Regions from separate parts of the Bradyrhizobium sp. 18BD genome, predicted to be linked through region 1. Evidence: riboswitches for the same ligand, from Rfam matches in the RefSeq annotation. Region 1 holds a riboswitch; the other holds the start of a gene.

Region 1 (9,566 bases):
GCAAGCGCAACGCCGGCCACGATCACCGTGACATTGACGGTGTAGAAGCGCTCGATCGGATAGCGCGCGCCGCACACGACGAGCACGACGAACAGGAACAATCCCTGCAGCGCCCATAGCGACGGCAGGTCCGTTCCCATCGCGGGCGACGTCAGCACCGGCAGCACGATCGTGCCGATCGCAATATAGAAGAGAAGCCGCAGGCCCGGACTCATGGCCGCGAAGTCGGCCGGAAACTGCTTGAGCCGTGTCCCCGCGATCAACACCCAGAGCACGGCCGACACGCCCATGGCCGCTGCCAGCCCCAGCAGGAAATTCCTGACTTCACCGAGCGAGCTCACGGCACTGCCATTGGCGTGGTTCATCGCATAGGTGAAGGTCGAAGCCCCCGTCGTCGCCAGCCACCAGATGTGCGGTGACAGCACCGCAAAGCCGGTAACCACCAAAATCCAGGGCGAAGCGGAGCTGAAATAGGCCCGTCGCGCCGGATGCGCCAGCGCGGCGAAGGCAAAGCTCGCGACGAGGAAGATCGAGTAATATTTGCCGACCATCGCCAGCGCCGTCGTGCATCCCGCCGCAACCGCCCACAGCGGAGCACGCGTCTCGAACGCGCGCAGGAAGCACCAGGTCGCCAGCGGCCAGGTCGCCAGCAGCACCGCATTGGCGTTGAAGCGCTGGGCATGGAATTGATAGGCCGGCGTCAGCATCAACAGCAGCAGCACCAGGATGCGCTTGTGCCCGGTGACGAATTGACGGGCGACCAGATCGACGAAGAACAGCGCGAGCCCGGCATTGACCATTGCCATCAATTGCAGCGACCAGTCGCTCAGCGGAAAGACCGAGGTCCAGCTCGCGGCGACCCAGCCCATCAGGGGCGGATGCTTGTGGTAGCCGAAGGCGAAATTCCGCCCCAGCGCCCACGCCTCGAGCGTATCGGGATGCAGACCACCGCCGGCATAGGCGATGACGAGATAGAGCGTCCAGATCGCAACGAAGCACGCAATGAGAAGCGGCACCGCCCAGCCCGCCTCGATGCCGTCGAGCCAGCGCAGAAACGGCCTGCGCCACCGCGCCGGCGCGCGATCGGACCGCTCGGCCAGCCCCTGGGATGCAAAATCAATCGGCACTGGAGTCGAATGCAGGAAGGAAGTGATGTGCGAACTGCGCACATCTATTTCAGAACAGAAACAAATAGCAATGATCGGAAACTGGAAGAGTTAAAAGCCCACGTTCTCTAAGCTGACAAACGACAACGGCGCCGCTGCTGACTGCGACGCCGCGTAACGTTGGGAACGGAAGGTGCGAGATGCACCCTCCGCGCGGCAGGATTTATCCTAGTCGGCCTTGCTCATATTCCAGAACACCGGCGTTGCCGGGCCGTCGATCACGCCGGAGATCGACTTCCGCCACGCACTCGGCGCCTGATACTGGCCGAGCGGGACGTAGAGCACCTGGTCATAGGTCTCCTTCTGGATCTCGGTCGCGACCTTCTTCTGGTCGTCGAATGACGCCGCGCGAACGAAGGCGTCCTTGAGCTGCTCGACCTTGGCATCCTCCGCCCAGCCGAACCAGCCGCCCTTCTTGCCCTGCCCGCCGACGGCGACGTTGGAGATCGGATTGACCACGTCGGCGCTGACCCAGTTCGTGATGAACATGTTCCAGCCGCCCTCCTTCGGGGGCTTCTGGCTGGCGCGCCGGCTCACCACCGTCTGCCAGTCGGTGGCCTGCAAGTCGACCTTGAAGCCGGCTTCGCGCAGTTGCTGGGCCACCACGATCGGTTGGGCTTTCAGTGTCAGCACGTCGCCCGGTGCCATCAGCACGACGGGCGTCCCATCGTAGCCGGACTCGGCGAGCGCCTTCTTTGCCGCAGCAATGTCGCCGCCCTTCGCGAGGATCTCACCACCAATCTCTGTCGCGAACGGCGTGTCGCAGATGAAGACCGCGGCGCAGGTCTTGTAGTATTTGGGATTGCCGATCAGCGCATCGAGCACGTCCTTCTGGTTGACCGCCATGAGTGCTGCGCGGCGGACCTTGACGTTGTCGAATGGCGGATGAAGGAAATTCATCCGGGCGCCCGTCTGGTAGCCGAACTTGTTCAGGATCTCGAGCTTGAGCTCCTTGTCGGCTTCGATGGTGGGCAACATTTCGATGGCAGGAATTTCCATGAAATCGATGTCGCCCGATTGAAGCGCGTTCAACGCGGTCTGCGCGTCGGGCATCGTGATCCATTCGACGCGGTCGACCTTCGCCACCTTGCCGCCGGCGGTCCAGCTCGGCGCTTCCTTGCGCGGCACGTAATCGGTGTTCTTGACGTAGACCGACTTCACCCCCGGCTGGAATTCAGCCTGCACGAATTTGAATGGGCCGGAGCCGATCTGCTCGGGGACCTGCTTGTCCACCGGCGTCTCGGCGAGACGTTTCGGCATCATGAAAGCCACCCGCGAGGACGGCTTGCCGATCGATTCCAGCACGAGCGCGTACGGCTCCTTCAGCTTCAGCGTGATGGTCTTGGGATCGGTCGCCTCGATGCTCGCGGTGAACAGCATCATCTGCTGCCCCATGCCATCGACAAGCGCCCAGCGCTTCAGGGAGGCAACGCAATCTTCCGCGGTGACCGGCGTGCCGTCATGCCACTTCAGGCCATCGCGAAGCGTGAAGGTGTAGGTCAGCTTGTCGTCGGAGATCTTCCAGTCCGCCATCTGCGGCTGAATCTTGAAGTTCGAATCCGTCGCGATCAGCGTGTCGTAGATCATGTAGCCATGATTACGCGAGATATAGGCGCTGGTGAAAATCGGATCGAGGATGCGCAGATCCGAATGCATCACGGCGGTGATGGTCTTGCCTGCGGCAAGAACTGGCGAGGCCAGTGCCGAAAGCGCCACGACTGAAATCGAAAGTGTGGAGGCGAACGCCCGACACCACCGGCGCATGAGTTGGAACACTGACGTTCTCCTGGAAAGTTTTCTTGGAAGTTGGAAATTCTCCTGACGAGCGGCGCCGCCGATGACGGCGGCGCCGCGTGACGATCTGGAAGGCGTGGTAACGCGCCTTCGCCCCTTACTCCGACTTGGCCTTGCTCCGACCTGGCCCTACTCCGACTTGTCGATGTTCCAGAACACCGGGGTGGCCGGGCCATCGAGCACGCCGGTGAGCGACTTGCGCCAGGCGCTCGGTGCCAAATACTGGCCGAGCGGCACGTAGATCACCTGGTCATAGGCTTCCTTCTGGATCTCGGTCGCGATCTTCTTCTGATCGTCGAGCGAGGCAGCGCGGACGAAGTCGTCCTTGAGCTTCTCGATCTTGGCGTTCTCCGCCCAACCGAACCAGCCCTTCTTGCCCTGGCCGCCGATCGAGAGATTGGCGATCGGGTTGGAGACGTCGGCGCTGACCCAGTTGGTGAAGAACATGTTCCAGCCGCCTTCCTTCGGAGGCTTCTGGCTGGCACGGCGGCTCACCACCGTTTGCCAGTCGGTCGCCTGCGCGTCGACCTTGAAGCCGGCCTCGCGGAGCAGCTGCACCGCCACCGTCGGCTGCGCCTTCAGCGTGACGACGTCGCCGGGCACCATGACCACGACGGGCGTGCCGTCATAGCCGGACTCGGCGAGCGCCTTCTTGGCTTCCGCCATGCCGTTGCCCTTGACCAGCGTCTCGGAGCCGACATCGGTCGCAAACGGCGTGTCGCAGATGAAGAACGCGCCGCAGATCTTGTAGTATTTGGGATTGCCGACGAGCGCGTCGAGCACGTCCTTCTGGTTCATCGCCAGAAGCGCGGCGCGTCGGATCTTCGGATTGTCGAAGGGCGGATAGAGGAAGTTCATGCGCCCGAGGGTCTGATAGCCGAACTTGTTCAGCGTCTCGACCTTGAGGTCCGAATTGCCCTCAAGCACGGGCAGCATGTCCCACGGCGGCACTTCCATGAAGTCGATGTCGCCCGACTGCAGCGCGTTCACCGCGGTCTGCGCGTCCGGCATGGTGATCCATTCGACGCGGTCGACCTTCACGACCTTGCCGCCGGCCGTCCAGCTCGGGGCTTCCTTGCGCGGCACGTAGTCGGTGTTCTTGACGTAGACCGCCTTCACGCCGGGCTGGAATTCGCCCTGCACGAACTTGAACGGGCCGGAGCCGACCTGCTCGGGGATCTGCTTGTCCGGCGGCGTCTCGGCGAGGCGCTTCGGCATCATGAAGGGCACGCGCGAGGACGGCTTGCCGATCGATTCGAGAACGAGGCCGTAGGGCTCCTTCAGCTTCAGCGTGATGGTCTTGGCATCGGTCGCCTCGATGCTGGCCGTGAAGGTCATCATCTGCTGGCCCATGCCGTCGACGGCGGCCCAGCGCTTCAGCGAAGCGACGCAGTCCTCCGCCGTCACCGGCGTGCCGTCATGCCATTTGAGGCCGTCGCGCAGCGTGAAGGTGTAGGTCAGCTTGTCGTCGGAGATCTTCCAGTCCGCCATCTGCGGTTGGATCTTGAAGTTCGAATCCGTCGTGATCAGCGTGTCGTACACCATGTAACCATGGTCACGCGTGATGTAGGCGGTGGTGAAGATCGGGTCGATGATCCGCAGATCCGAATGCATCACCGCGGTGATGGTCTTGCCGGCCGCAAATACCGGCGATGCCATCGCCGTGGATAGCGCGACGACCGACAGCGCAAGTGTGGAGGCGAACGCGCGACGCCCCCGGCGCATCAAGTTCAACATAAAAGTTTCTCCTGACGTGAAACTGTTCAAAGGCAGATTATTGGGTGAGCATTCGGTGCGTTTCTTGGGCGACCTAACCTCATGCAATGCCTTTATCTTTCGAGACTTGCAGACAGTCTTGAGCGCGTCAATCCGGTTTCGGTGCAGCCCATGGCGTCGCACGTACGGGCTCCACAAAGATCGGTTTAGTTCTACAACTCTCTCCGCTTGTCCTGCCCCGCGCCAATGCAATGCGCGTTCCACCTTTCGCAGCTTGAGAGACATTAAGATGAATCCAGCCAATCTTCCCTTCGATTCCGAGGCCATGCTCGAGGGCCTGCGCACCTGGGTGGAATGCGAAAGTCCAACCTGGGACGCGAGCGCGGTGAACCGCATGCTCGATATCGCAGCGCGGGATATGGCGATTATGGGTGCGACGATCGAACGCATCGCCGGCCGTCAGGGCTTCGGCGGCGTCATCCGCGCGCGCTTTCCCCATCCCAAGCAGGGCGAGCCGGGCATCCTGATCGCCGGGCACATGGATACCGTCCACCCGGTCGGTACCATCGAGAAACTGAAATGGCGCCGCGAGGGCAACAAGTGCTACGGCCCCGGCATCTACGACATGAAGGGCGGCAACTACCTCTCGCTGGAAGCGATCCGGCAGCTCGCGCGCGCCTCGTTCACCACACCGCTGCCGGTCACCATCCTGTTCACGCCGGACGAGGAAGTCGGCACGCCCTCGACGCGCGACATCATCGAGGCCGAGGCCGCGCGCAACAAATATGTGCTGGTGCCCGAACCCGGCCGCGCCGACAACGGAGTCACCACCGGACGTTACGCCATCGCGCGCTTCAATCTGGAAGCGACGGGCCGGCCGAGCCACGCCGGCGCCACACTGTCGGCGGGACGCTCGGCGATCCGCGAGATGGCGCGGCAGATCCTTGCGATCGACGCAATGACGACGGAAGACTGCACCTTCTCGGTCGGCGTCGTGCATGGCGGACAATGGGTCAATTGCGTTGCCACGACTGCGACCGGCGAAGCGCTGTCCATGGCCAAGCGCCAGGCCGATCTCGACCGCGGCGTCGAACGCATGCTGGCCCTGTCGGGCACGGCGAATGACGTCACCTTCAAGGTGACGCGCGGCGTGACGCGTCCGGTGTGGGAGCCGGATGCCGGCACGATGGCGCTGTATGAAAAGGCGCGCGGCATCGCCAAATCGCTCGGCGCGGAATTGCCGCATGCGAGCTCCGGCGGCGGCTCCGATGGCAACTTCACCGGCGCGATGGGCATTCCGACACTCGACGGCCTCGGCGTGCGCGGCGGCAATGGCCACACGCTGGAAGAGTTCATCGAGGTGGACAGCCTCGTCGAGCGCGGGCGCCTGATGGCGGGATTGCTGGCGACGCTTGAGTAATTGAATCAACTTCGCACTGCACAATGCGTTGGCAGTAGCGGTTGAAATTTAGCCTTGTCTAAAAATGAGGCGCATCGTACTGCTCGATGGTCCACGCGACGATGCGGGAGAGATCGCAACGAGGGTTTCGGCCCTCTTTGCGGCGCCGACGGAGCAACCGCCCCGGAAACTCTCAGGCAAAAGGACTGTATTGTCAGGACGATCTGGAGAGAGACGGCACGATTTAGACGTCGTGACGTCCACCGAAGGGGATAGTCCGAAGCTGACCTCGCCGAGGTCTGCGCCGGATCAAGCTCTCAGGTAACCGTGACAGATGGGGCGCCGCCAACGGCCTTTGGCCGGCGGTTAGCCGTCTCTAATTCACGGGAGCCCCGAACCTGCCATGACCCATATCGCCATCATCGGCGCCGGCATCACCGGCGTGACGACCGCCTATGCCCTGCTCGAACGCGGCTTTGAGGTGACGGTGCTCGACAAGCACCGCTACGCCGCGATGGAGACCTCCTTCGCCAATGGCGGACAGCTCTCCGCCAGCAATGCCGAAGTGTGGAACAGCACCGCGACGATCCTGAAGGGCTTGCGCTGGATGTTCCGGCGCGATGCGCCGCTGCTGATGAACCCGCGGCCGAGCTGGCACAAATATTCGTGGATGAGCGAGTTCGTCGCCAACATCGGCAACTACCGCGCCAACACGGTCGAGACCACGCGGCTTGCGATCGAAGCCCGCAAATATCTGTTCGAGATCGCGGAACGTGAAAGCATCGATTTCGATCTCGAACGCCGCGGCATTCTCCACATCTATCACGACAAGAAGGGCTTTGAATCCGGCCTGCGCGTCAACGCGCTGTTGCAGGAAGGCGGCCTCGACCGCCGCCCGGTAACGCCGGAGGAAATCCGCACCATCGAGCCGGCGCTGCGCAAGGATTACTTTGGCGGCTTCTATACGCCCTCGGATGCGACCGGCGATATCCACAAGTTTACCCGCAGGCTCGCAGAGGCCTGCAAGCGCCGCGGCGCGACCTTCATCCACGAGGCCAACATCGACTCCATCGCGCAGGCCGGCGGCGGCTTTGTCATCGGCTGGGCCGATCTTTCGGCAAGCGATGCTGCCCCATCCGCGCGCGGCATGCTGAAAGCGGACGGCGTGGTGGTCTGCGCCGGCGTGGCCAGCCGTCACTTCGCAGCACTCCTCGACGACCGCATCAACGTCTATCCGGTGAAGGGCTATTCGATCACCGTGCAGCTCGACAGCGCCGAGAGCCGCAACGCGACGCCGACCGTCAGCCTGCTCGACGAAGCCGCCAAGATCGTCACCAGCCGGCTCGGCGCCGATCGCTTCCGTGTCGCCGGCACGGCCGAATTCAACGACTTCAACCGCGACATCCGCGCCGATCGCGTGCAGCCGCTGGTCGACTGGGTGCGCAGCAACTTCCCGTCCGTCGAGACGTCGCGCGTCGTGCCCTGGGCCGGCTTGCGGCCGATGATGCCGAACATGATGCCGGTGGTGCGTGCAGGCCGGATGCCGGGCGTGTTCTTCAACACCGGCCACGGCCATCTCGGCTGGACCCTGTCGGCCGCGACCGCGCAGATGATCGCCGGAACCATCGACGGCTGGCGCGGGCTCAATGCGCCGCCCACCGTGCCTTCACTTGGGGTTGAGCGCGAGCTGCGTCATGCATCCTGAGTGGTCTCGATCCAGGGCGGGGCGGCCCCTTGCGACCGCCCTGCCCTTGGCACACAATTTGCCCCGCAAGAACGGCTTCTCCGGCCACCCTTCCCGTCCGAATGGCAGGCGCGCATGATAGACACGACAGATTCCATGGGCGCCTCGAGGCCCCACACATTCCGCAGCCGGAGATAGGTGCATGCTGGGTTATCTCATTCGCCGCGTTCTGGCTGCGGTGCCCGTGATGGGCGTCGTCGCGCTGTTCGTGTTCCTGTTGCTGCGGCTGACGCCGGGCGATCCCGCCGCGATCCTCGCCGGCGACAACGCGACGCCGGAACGGCTCGAGCGCATCCGGGAATCGCTCGGTCTCAACGAGCCGCTGATCGTGCAGTTCATCACCTGGGTGAACAAGCTCCTGCACGGCGATCTCGGCACGTCGCTGATCTCCAACCTGCCGGTCATCAAGATGATCGGCCAGCGCGTCGAGCCGTCGATCTCGATCGCACTCTCGACCATCATCCTCGCCGTCATCGTCGCCGTGCCCTTGGGGGTCATCGCGGCGTGGAAGCACGGCACCTGGATCGACCGTTTCGTGATGGGTCTCTCGGTGCTCGGCTTCTCGGTGCCGGTGTTCGTGGTCGGCTACATCCTGATCGAGATTTTCGCGATCGACCTGCGCTGGGTGCCGGTGCAGGGCTTCCGCAGCATCTTCAACGGCTTCGGACCGTTCTTCGAGCGCATCATCCTGCCGACCTGTGCGCTGTCCTTCATCTATATCGCACTGATCGCCCGCATGACGCGCGCGGCGATGCTCGACGTGCTCGGCGAAGACTATGTGCGCACGGCGCGCGCCAAGGGCATCAACGAGGTCGCGGTGATGATGCGGCACGCGCTGCGCAACGCCGCCGTGCCCGTGATCACCGTGATCGGCACCGGCTTTGCACTGCTGATCTCCGGCGTCGTCGTCACCGAGAGCGTGTTCAACATTCCCGGCATCGGCCGCCTCACCGTGGATGCGGTGCTGGCGCGCGACTATCCGGTGATCCAGGCGATGATCCTGCTGACCTCGCTGATCTACGTCGTCGTCAACCTCCTGATCGACGTCGCCTACACGCTGCTCGATCCCCGGATCCGGTACTAGGACCAAGGATAAGAACAACAATGACGGTCGATAGCCTCCCCCAGTCATCCATCCCGATCACGGCGCCGCTGCGGCCGCGTTTCGGCTTCCTCACCTCGACGCCGATCATCGCGGCAGCCACGATCCTGCTGGTGCTGATCGTGCTGATCTCGATCCTGGCGCCGCTGATCGCGCCGCATGATCCGATCCAGCTTGCGCCGTCGCAGCGGCTCAAGCCCGCCTCGGCGCAGTTCCTGCTCGGCACCGACGCCTATGGTCGCGACCTGCTGTCGCGCGTGATCTATGGCGGCCGCATCTCGCTGCTGATCGGCATCGGTTCGGCGATCCTCGCGGTCGCGATCGGACTTGCGATCGGCCTCGTCTCCGGCTTCTTCAAGCTGGTCGATTCCATCCTGATGCGCGTCATGGACGGCCTGATGGCGATGCCGAGCATCCTGCTCGCCATCGCGGTGGTGTCCTTGTCCGGCGCCAGCATCTGGACCGTGATGGTCGCGATCACCATCCCGGAAATTCCGCGCGTGGCGCGCCTGGTCCGCTCGGTCGTGCTGTCGGCGCGCGAGGAGCCCTATGTCGAGGCCGCGATCTCGGTTGGCTCCAGTCTGCCGAAGATCATGTGGCGGCACCTGATGCCGAACACTATCGCGCCGCTGATTGTCCAGGGCA
Region 2 (9,566 bases), on a different contig from region 1:
GGGCCTGCTAAGGCCGACCTGCGCGTTGAGGTTGGCGCCATCCAGATACACCTGGCCGCCATGGCCGTGCACGATGTCGCAGATCTCGCGGATGTGCTCCTCGAACACGCCATGCGTCGAGGGATAGGTGATCATGACCGCGGCGAGGTCGTTCGAGTGCTTCTCCGCCTTGGCGCGGAGATCGTTGACGTCGACGTCGCCGTTCTTCTCGCAGGCGACCACCACCACGTCCATGCCGACCATCGCGGCCGAGGCCGGGTTGGTGCCGTGGGCGGAGGAGGGGATCAGGCAGATCTTGCGATGCGTCTCTCCGCGCGCGGCATGATAGCCGCGGATCGCGAGCAGCCCGGCATATTCGCCTTGTGCGCCCGAATTCGGCTGCAGCGAGATCGCGTCATAGCCGGTGATGTCGCACAGCCACTTCTCCAGCCGTGCGAACAGCGCGTGATAGCCGGCGGCCTGCTCGCGCGGCACGAACGGATGCAGCGTCGCGAATTCCGGCCAGGTCAGCGGCATCATCTCGGTGGTCGCGTTCAGCTTCATCGTGCAGGAGCCGAGCGGGATCATGGCGCGGTCGAGCGCGAGGTCGCGATCGCTGAGCTTGCGCATGTAGCGCAGCATCTCGGTTTCCGAGCGATGGGCGTGGAACACCGGATGGGTCAGGAAGTCGGTCGTGCGCTTCAGAGCCACCGGCAGCGCCTCGCGCGTGGTGGCGTCGATCTCGGCATAGGCAAGCGTGCCGCCGAAGGCGCGCCAGACGGCTTCCACCGTCGCTTGCGTCGTGGTCTCGTCAAGCGCAATACGCAGGGCCGCGTCACCGATGCCGAGATTGATCTTCTCGGCCGCCGCGCGCGCGATGATCTCGGCGCGCTTGGCGCCGGCGTCCACGCTCAGCGTGTCGAAGAAGCTTTCGCTGCTCGGCGCAAAGCCGAGCTTGCGCAGGCCCGCCGCGAGCACGGCGGCGCGGCGATGCACGTTGCGTGCGATCTGCGCCAGGCCCTCGGGACCGTGATAGACCGCATACATCGAGGCGATCACGGCGAGCAGCACCTGCGCGGTGCAGATGTTGGAGGTCGCCTTCTCGCGGCGGATGTGCTGCTCGCGGGTCTGCAGCGCGAGGCGATAGGCAGGCATCGCGCGCGAATCCACGGAGAGGCCGACGATGCGGCCGGGCAGCGAGCGCTTCAGCGCATCGCGCACCGCCATATAGGCCGCGTGCGGTCCGCCATAGCCCATCGGCACGCCGAAGCGTTGCGCCGAACCGATCGCGATGTCGGCACCGAGCTCGCCGGGCGAGGCGAGCAGCGTCAGGGCCAGCAGGTCAGCGGCAACGATGGCGAGTGCGCCCTTGGCCTTCAGCGCCGCGATCGCGGGCCGGAGGTCGCGCACCGCGCCCGAAGAACCCGGATATTGCAGCAGCGCGCCGAGCACGTCCGCCTTGTCGAGGTCGGCGAGGGGATCGCCGACGATCAGAGTCCAGCCGAGCGGCTCGGCGCGGGTGCGCATTACCGCCAGCGTCTGCGGATGCACGTCCTTGTCGACGAAAAAGGCCTTTGCCTTCACCTGCGAGTGCCGCTCGGCGAGCGCCATCGCTTCGGCCGCGGCGGTCGCTTCATCGAGCAGCGAGGCGTTGGCGACGTCGAGCCCGGTGAGGTCGCAGATCATGGTCTGGAAGTTGAGCAGCGCCTCGAGCCGGCCCTGGCTGATCTCGGGCTGGTAGGGCGTGTAGGCCGTGTACCAGGCGGGGTTTTCCAGAATGTTGCGCTGGATCACCGCGGGCAGGATCGTGCCGGAATAGCCTTGCCCGATCAGTGAGGTGAAGACCTGGTTCTGGGCTGCGAGCTCGCCCATATGCGCGATCGCCTCGGTCTCGCTGAGCGGCTTGCCGAGGTCGAGCGGGGCGGCCTGCCGGATCGACGCCGGCAGCGTCTCCGCCATCAGCGCGTCGACGCTCCTGGCGCTGACGGTTTCGAGCATGGCGGTGACATCGCGCGCCGACGGGCCGATGTGGCGGCGAACGAAACTGGCGGCGGTATCGCCGCTGGATTTACGGTGGGCGGTCATCGCTTGCTCCATCGTCCTTAAGCCGTATGTGCCTTGTAGGCAGCCTCATCCATGAGGCCGCCGAGCTCACTCTTGTCTGCAATCTTGATCTTGAAGAACCACGCCGCGCCCTGCGCGTCCGAATTCACCAGCGCCGGCTCGGCGGCAAGTGCCTCGTTGGTCTCGAGCACTTGGCCGGAGATTGGCGCGTAGACGTCGGAGGCGGCCTTGACCGATTCCACGACGGCGGCGGCTTCGGCCTTCTTCAGCGCGCGGCCGACCTTGGGCAGCTCGACGAACACGACGTCGCCGAGCTGCGACTGCGCGTAGTCGGTGATCCCGACGGTGGCGACGTCGCCGTCGATGGCCAGCCATTCATGGTCGGAGGTGTACAGCGTCGTGGTCATTCACAGGTCCTCAGCGTTTGTAGGTGTTTTTTACGAAAGGCATGGCGGCGACGGTGAGCGGCAGGCGTTGCCCGCGCACCTCGGCGAAGATTTGCGTGCCGAGCGCGCTCGCGCTCGTGGGCACATAGCCCATCGCGACCGGCGCATTCAGGCTCGGGCCGAAGCCGCCGGAGGTGACTTTTCCAATGGGCTCGCCTGCGGTCGCGTCGGCGAACAGCAGCGCGCCCTCGCGCACCGGCGCGCGGCCCTGGGCGAGCAGGCCGACGCGGCGGCGGGAGGCGCCGTTATCGAAATGCGCAAGGATCTTCTCCGCACCCGGAAAGCCGCCGGCGCGGGCACCGCCGGTGCGGCGGCTCTTCTGCACCGACCATTCGAGCGCGGCTTCGACCGGCGTGGTCGCGGTGTCGATGTCGTGGCCGTAGAGGCAGAGCCCGGCTTCCAGCCGCAGGCTGTCGCGGGCGCCGAGGCCGATCGGCATCACATCGGGATTTTCGAGGAGCGTCTTGGTGAGGCGCTCGGCATCGCTAGCTGCCACCGAAATTTCAAAACCGTCCTCGCCGGTGTAACCCGAGCGCGAGACGAAGCAGGCGAGGCCGGCAACCTTATGCGGGCCGGCGTCCATGAACTTCATGGCGGGCGCCTCTGCACATAATTTCGCCAGCGCTGATTCCGCCTTCGGACCCTGCAGCGCGATCAGCGCCCGGTCTTCAAGCGAATCGATGACGCAGGTGTCCGAGAGATTCGCGCGCAGATGCGCCTCGTCCTCGGCATTGCAGGCGGCGTTGACCACCAGGAACAGGTGATCGCCGAAATTGGCGACCATCAGATCGTCGAGAATGCCGCCATCGGCATTGGTGAACTGGGCGTAGCGCTGGCGGCCCGGCGCAATCGCCACGATGTCCTGGGGCACCAGCCGTTCCAGCGCGCGGGCGGCGTCCTCGACCTTCCCCGATTTCGGCCGCAGCGCGATCTGTCCCATATGGGAGACGTCGAACAGGCCGGCGGAGGAGCGGGTCTGCAGGTGCTCCTTGAGCACGCCCGCGGGGTACTGCACGGGCATGTCATAGCCCGCGAACGGCACCATTTTGCCGCCGAGCGTCACATGGAGGTCGTAGAGGGGGGTACGTTTCAGGGAGTCTTTGTCGTCACGCACTGGCATCGCAGGGGTCCTCGGCGGTTCCCCGGGGACGATTCCCCGGAAGCAACCAGTCGAAGCCCCATCTGTCGCTGTGCCTGAGAGTATTATCCCGTCGGCGGACGCTATCCGGGTCTCAAGCCCGCCAGCGCCTCTTTCCAGATGTCGTCAAAGCCACGCGGTCCTTTTGCCTGAGAGTTTCCGGGGCGGTTGCTCCTTCGGCGCCGGCTACCAGATGCCGGTCTCTCCCGACGTGGCCGTACGATACAGATGGGTACAGACCACAGCCCGGCCAAGCCTGTCAACGCGCACCTGACGGCTTTCAACGGGGTTTGCAACGGGATTGCGCGCCTGCGGCAACCCACTGATCTCTCTGCACAGTTTCTGGACAGCGAAGCTGGCCTTGTCTAAAAGCGCTTTGGCCCGCAGATAACAGCCCAAACTCGCGGTTTGGATGGCGATGAGCGGGTCCAAGCACACCCGATTGGATGAACATGAGCGGCGTCAACGAGATCAGGTCGACCTTTCTGAACTTCTTTGCCGAGAACGGGCACGAGATCGTGTCGTCCTCGCCATTGGTGCCGCGCAACGATCCGACGTTGATGTTCACCAATGCCGGCATGGTGCAGTTCAAGAACGTTTTCACCGGCGTGGAGAAGCGGCCCTATCAGCGCGCCACCACCTCGCAGAAATGCGTGCGCGCCGGCGGCAAGCACAACGATCTCGACAATGTCGGCTACACCGCGCGCCATCTCACCTTCTTCGAGATGCTCGGCAACTTCTCGTTCGGCGACTACTTTAAAGAGCGCGCGATCGAGCTGGCCTGGAAGCTCATCACGAAGGATTTTGGGCTCAACAAGGACAAGCTGCTCGTCACCGTCTACCACACCGACGACGAGGCGCACGGGCTCTGGAAGAAGATCGCCGGCTTCTCCGACGACCGCATCATCCGCATTCCGACCTCGGACAATTTCTGGGCGATGGGCGACACCGGCCCGTGCGGCCCGTGCTCGGAGATCTTCATCGACCGCGGCGATCACATCTGGGGCGGACCTCCGGGCTCGCCGGACGAAGACGGCGACCGCTTCCTCGAGTTCTGGAACCTGGTGTTCATGCAATATGAGCAGGTGACGAAGGAAGAGCGCGTGGATCTGCCGCGTCCCTCGATCGACACCGGCATGGGCCTCGAGCGCATGGCCTGCATCATGCAGGGCGTGGACAGCGTGTTCGAGACCGACCTGTTCCGTCATTTGATCGACGCGACGTCGTCGGCGCTCGGCAGCGGACCGAACGAGCAGACCGTCGCCTCGTTCCGCGTCATCGCCGACCATCTGCGTTCGTCGGCCTTCCTGGTCGCGGACGGCGTGCTGCCCTCGAACGAAGGCCGTGGCTATGTGCTGCGCCGGATCATGCGCCGCGCGATGCGCCATGCGCAGCTTCTCGGCGCCAAGGAGCCGCTGATGCATCGCCTGGTCTGGGCGCTGGTCCGCGAGATGGGCCAGGCCTATCCCGACCTGATGCGCGCGGAGAATTTGATCGAGGAAACGCTGCGGCTGGAAGAGACCCGCTTCCGCAAGACTCTTTCACGCGGCTTGGCCATTCTCGACGAGAAGTCGGCGTCCCTGAAGAAGGGCGACATGTTCGACGGCGACGTCGCCTTCACGCTGTATGATACCTACGGCTTCCCGCTGGACCTGACGCAGGACGCGCTGAAGTCGCGCGGCATCGGCGTCGACCAGGCTGCGTTCACCGACGCGATGGAGCGCCAGAAGGCCAAGGCGCGCGAGTCCTGGAAGGGATCGGGCGAGGCGGCTTCGGAAGCGATCTGGTTCCCGCTGCGCGAAAAGCTCGGGGCCACCGAATTCCTGGGCTACGAGACCGAGAGCGCCGAGGGGGTGGTCTCCGCGCTGGTGAAGGACGGCCAGGAAGCCAGGAGCCTCAAGGCCGGCGAGCTAGGGGCGATCGTGCTGAACCAGACGCCGTTCTACGCGGAGTCCGGCGGCCAGGTCGGCGACACCGGCGTGCTGACGGGTGAGGGCGGCATCAAGTTCCGTGTCACCGACACCCAGAAGAAGCTCGGCGATTTCTTCGTCCACGTCGGCACCGTCGAGAGCGGCGAGCTGAAGGTCGGCACCGCGCTGCAGCTCGAGGTCGATCATTCGCGCCGCTCCTCGATCCGCGCGCATCACTCGGCGACGCATCTCATTCACGAGGCGCTGCGCCAGGTGCTCGGCGATCACATCGCCCAGCGCGGCTCGATGGTCGCGCCGGACCGCCTGCGCTTCGACTTCGTGCATCCGAAGCCGATCACGGCGGAGGAGCTCGCCCGCGTCGAGGACATCGCCAACGACGTGGTGTTGGAGAACGACGAGGTCACCACCCGTGTCATGGGCGTCGACGAAGCCCGCGAGGCGGGCGCGCGCGCGCTGTTCGGCGAGAAATATGGCGACGAGGTTCGCGTCGTCTCGATGGGCAAGACCGCGCGCGAGCGCGGCGCCAATGCGCTCGGCTGGTCGGTCGAGCTCTGCGGCGGCACCCATGTGCGGCGCACCGGCGATATCGGCCTGATCACGCTGACGGGCGAGAGCGCGGTCGCCTCGGGCGTGCGCCGCATCGAGGCGCTGACCGGCAATTACGCGCGCAAGCACGCCAACGAGACCATGGCGCTGGCGAGGACCGCGGCGAACGAACTGCGCACCTCGATCGACGACGTCCCGGCGCGCATCACCGCGCTGATGGAGGAGCGCAAGAGGCTCGAGCGCGAGCTGTCCGACGCGCGCAAGAAGCTCGCGATGGGCGGCGGCGCGTCCGCCGGCGGCGACGGCGCAGCCGCGGGCGTGCGCGAGGCCGGCGGCGTCAAGCTGATGGCGCGCGCGGTCGAGGGCATCGAGATGAAGGATCTCAAGAGCCTCGCCGACGACGGCAAGAAGCAGATCGGCTCCGGCGTGGTCGCGATCGTCGGCGTCACCGAGGACGGCAAGGCCGGCGTCGTGGTCGGCGTCACCGCTGATCTCACCGCGCGCTTCAACGCCGTGAATCTGGTGCGCGTCGCCTCCGAAGCGCTCGGCGGCAAGGGCGGCGGTGGCCGGCCCGACATGGCGCAGGCTGGTGGTCCCGACGGCGCCAAGGCGACCGAGGCGCTCGCGGCGATCGAAAAAGCGATGGCAGGCGCGTAAAGCACCATGCGCCTCGTTCCGCGAGGACGTGGCCTGCGCGATCCCGATTTGAGGGATCGCCTCTACGAATTGCTGGAGCACGATCCGCTGGCTTATTCGGCCGGGTCGCGCTTCATCCAGCTCATCATCGGCGTCATCGTGCTCAACGTCGCCGCGATGATTTTGGCCTCGGTGCCGGAGCTGGACGCGGAGTTCGGTGCGCTGTTCTCCGGCGTCACCATCCTCTCCGTGATCGTGTTCGCGCTGGAATATGCGGCGCGGCTGTGGACGGTGGCGGGCCACACGCCGCGCAACGGCTCGGCGCTCGCCGACCGGCTCGGCTATGCCTTCTCCGCGCTCGGCATCATCGACCTCATGGCGTTTCTCCCGGCCGCAATCGTGCTGGTCACGGGGCGCCACGCGACGCTGGCCGCCCTCGGCGTGCTGCCGTTCTTCAAGCTGATACGCTACTCGCCGGCGATGCGCTCGCTGCTCGCCGCCGTGCATGCCGAGCGGCGGGCACTGATCGGCTGCGTCGTCATCCTGATCGGCGCGGTGCTGACGTTTGCCTCGCTGCTCTACGCCATCGAGCGCGACGTGCAGCCCAGCAAGCTCGGCACCATTCCGGATGCGATGTGGTGGGCGATCGTGACGCTCGGCACCGTCGGGTATGGCGACGTCGTGCCGGTGACGCCGCTCGGCAAGATCATCTCCGTCTTCACCATCATCAGCGGCTTCGCCATGATCGCGCTGCCGGTCGCGATCATCTCGAGCGCCTTTGCCGAAGAGGTGAAGCGGCGCGATTTTGTCGTGACCTGGGGCATGCTGGCCCGCGTGCCGCTGTTCTCGCATCTGTCGGCAGGCGAGATTGCTGACATCATGCGGCTCTTGCGCGCCCGCACCATCGAGCAGGGCGAGATTTTGGTGCGGCGGGGGGATCCCGCCTCGTCGATGTATTTCATCACCGCGGGCGAGGTCGAGATCACGCTGCCGAACCAGCAGGTGCGGCTCACGGACGGCACCTTCTTCGGCGAGATCGCGCTGCTGCACAAGACCAAGCGCAGCGGCACGGTGACCGCGACGCGCAAGACGCGGCTCCTGGTGCTGGACGCTCAGCATTTTCACGCCCTGATCGAGCGCATGCCGACGCTCGCCGCCCATGTCCACAACACCGCGAAAGCGCGGCTGGAGGAGACCGGTGATCTCGCCGCTGCCGAATTGGCGCAGGCGGAGCGCGAGGGCACCGACCGCTGAGCGGTCAGCCCTTCTTCAGGAACACATACTCCGCCGAGTAGGGCGCGCTTTTGAAATCGCCGGCCTTGTCGCAGGCGCCGTCGAGCTTGCCGCCATGGGTGTTGATGCGCTGGACGGTCGTGACTGGCGTCAGCACGCCGCTGCCGCGGTGGACGGTGACCTCCAGCTTCAGCCAGGGGATGTCGGCGGCGGTGGCGCCCGGTGCGTTGCCGATGGCCTTGCCGGCGACCGCGCTGCCGTCGGCATGCTCCCAGTTCGGGCCGGCATAGTGGCGGCCGATGGTCTTGCCCTCGGCTAAGAGCGTCGCGATCGGCTCGCGAAAAGCCCAGGCGAGCTTGCCGTCAGTGCCGGCCTTGCACTCATAGACCTGCGCGCCCTCGGCGTGGACGCTGAGCACGACGCTCTCGCCAGGAGCGGCGATGGCCTCGGGCAGCGGTTCGGCGGCGATAGCCGGTCCGATCGGGGCCGCGAGCAGCAGGGCGGGGGCAGCAAGCTTGATGAACATGGCGATCTCCGCAAAAGCTCTCAAAAAAGAAACGGGCCGCGCTTTCGGCGCAGCCCGTGATCATGTCTGGCCCAGTCGGGCGGAATTGCGGATGGCCGCTTAGGCCGCCAGCGCCTTCGTCAGGTTTTCCGCGACCTTGTCGAGGAAGCCGGTGGTCGAGAGCCAACGCTGGTCGGCACCGACCAGGAGCGCGAGGTCCTTGGTCATGTAGCCTTCTTCGACCGTGTCGACGCAGACCTTCTCCAGCGTGTTCGCGAACTTGGCGAGCTGCGGGTTGTTGTCGAGCTTGGCGCGATGCGACAGGCCACGGGTCCAGGCGAAGATCGACGCGATCGAGTTGGTCGAGGTCTCCTTGCCCTTCTGGTGCTCGCGGTAGTGGCGGGTCACCGTGCCGTGGGCAGCTTCCGCCTCCACGGTCTTGCCGTCGGGGGTGAGCAGCACCGAGGTCATCAGGCCGAGCGAGCCGTAGCCCTGCGCGACCGTGTCGGACTGCACGTCGCCGTCGTAGTTCTTACAGGCCCAGACGTAGCCGCCGGACCACTTCAGCGCCGAGGCCACCATGTCGTCGATCAGGCGGTGCTCGTAGGTCAGGCCCTTGGCCTCGAATTCCTTCTTGAATTCGCGGTCGTAGATGTCCTGGAAGATGTCCTTGAAGCGGCCGTCATAGACCTTCAGAATCGTGTTCTTGGTCGACAGGTAGACCGGGTAGCCGCGCAGCAGGCCGTAGTTCAGCGAGGCACGGGCGAAGTCGATGATGGAATCGTCGAGATTGTACATTCCCATGGCGACGCCGGCGTCGGGGGACTTGAACACTTCCTTCTCGATCACGGTGCCGTCCTCGCCGACGAATTTCATCGACAGCGTGCCCTTGCCCGGGAACTTGAAATCGGTGGCGCGGTACTGGTCGCCATAGGCGTGGCGGCCGATGATGATCGGCTTGGTCCAGCCGGGAACGAGGCGGGGCACGTTCTTGCAGATGATCGGCTCGCGGAAGATCACGCCGCCGAGGATGTTGCGGATGGTGCCGTTTGGCGACTTCCACATCTGCTTGAGGTTGAACTCCTTCA

The links. Region 1 has a riboswitch for glycine ahead of RAD16_RS20360 (D-amino acid dehydrogenase). Riboswitches for the same ligand answer to the same signal wherever they lie in the genome.
Region 2: linked by a shared signal. The riboswitch ahead of gcvT (glycine cleavage system aminomethyltransferase GcvT) and the one ahead of RAD16_RS20360 (D-amino acid dehydrogenase) in region 1 are both predicted to bind glycine.

What each region holds. Positions count from the first base shown of each region.
Region 1 is NZ_JAVAYL010000011.1:21,022-30,587, reverse strand. It holds gene RAD16_RS20380 (glycosyltransferase family 39 protein) at 1-1,127, opposite strand, end outside; gene RAD16_RS20375 (ABC transporter substrate-binding protein) at 1,335-2,942, opposite strand; gene RAD16_RS20370 (ABC transporter substrate-binding protein) at 3,090-4,697, opposite strand; gene RAD16_RS20365 (M20/M25/M40 family metallo-hydrolase) at 4,966-6,096, shown strand; glycine riboswitch at 6,191-6,294, shown strand; glycine riboswitch at 6,298-6,411, shown strand; gene RAD16_RS20360 (D-amino acid dehydrogenase) at 6,479-7,780, shown strand; gene RAD16_RS20355 (ABC transporter permease) at 7,962-8,903, shown strand; gene RAD16_RS20350 (ABC transporter permease) at 8,924-9,566, shown strand, end outside.
Region 2 is NZ_JAVAYL010000020.1:127,187-136,752, reverse strand. It holds gene gcvP (aminomethyl-transferring glycine dehydrogenase) at 1-2,064, opposite strand, end outside; gene gcvH (glycine cleavage system protein GcvH) at 2,082-2,450, opposite strand; gene gcvT (glycine cleavage system aminomethyltransferase GcvT) at 2,461-3,609, opposite strand; glycine riboswitch at 3,756-3,846, opposite strand; gene alaS (alanine--tRNA ligase) at 4,080-6,761, shown strand; gene RAD16_RS30965 (cyclic nucleotide-gated ion channel) at 6,768-7,994, shown strand; gene RAD16_RS30960 (DUF3455 domain-containing protein) at 7,999-8,499, opposite strand; gene RAD16_RS30955 (NADP-dependent isocitrate dehydrogenase) at 8,599-9,566, opposite strand, start outside.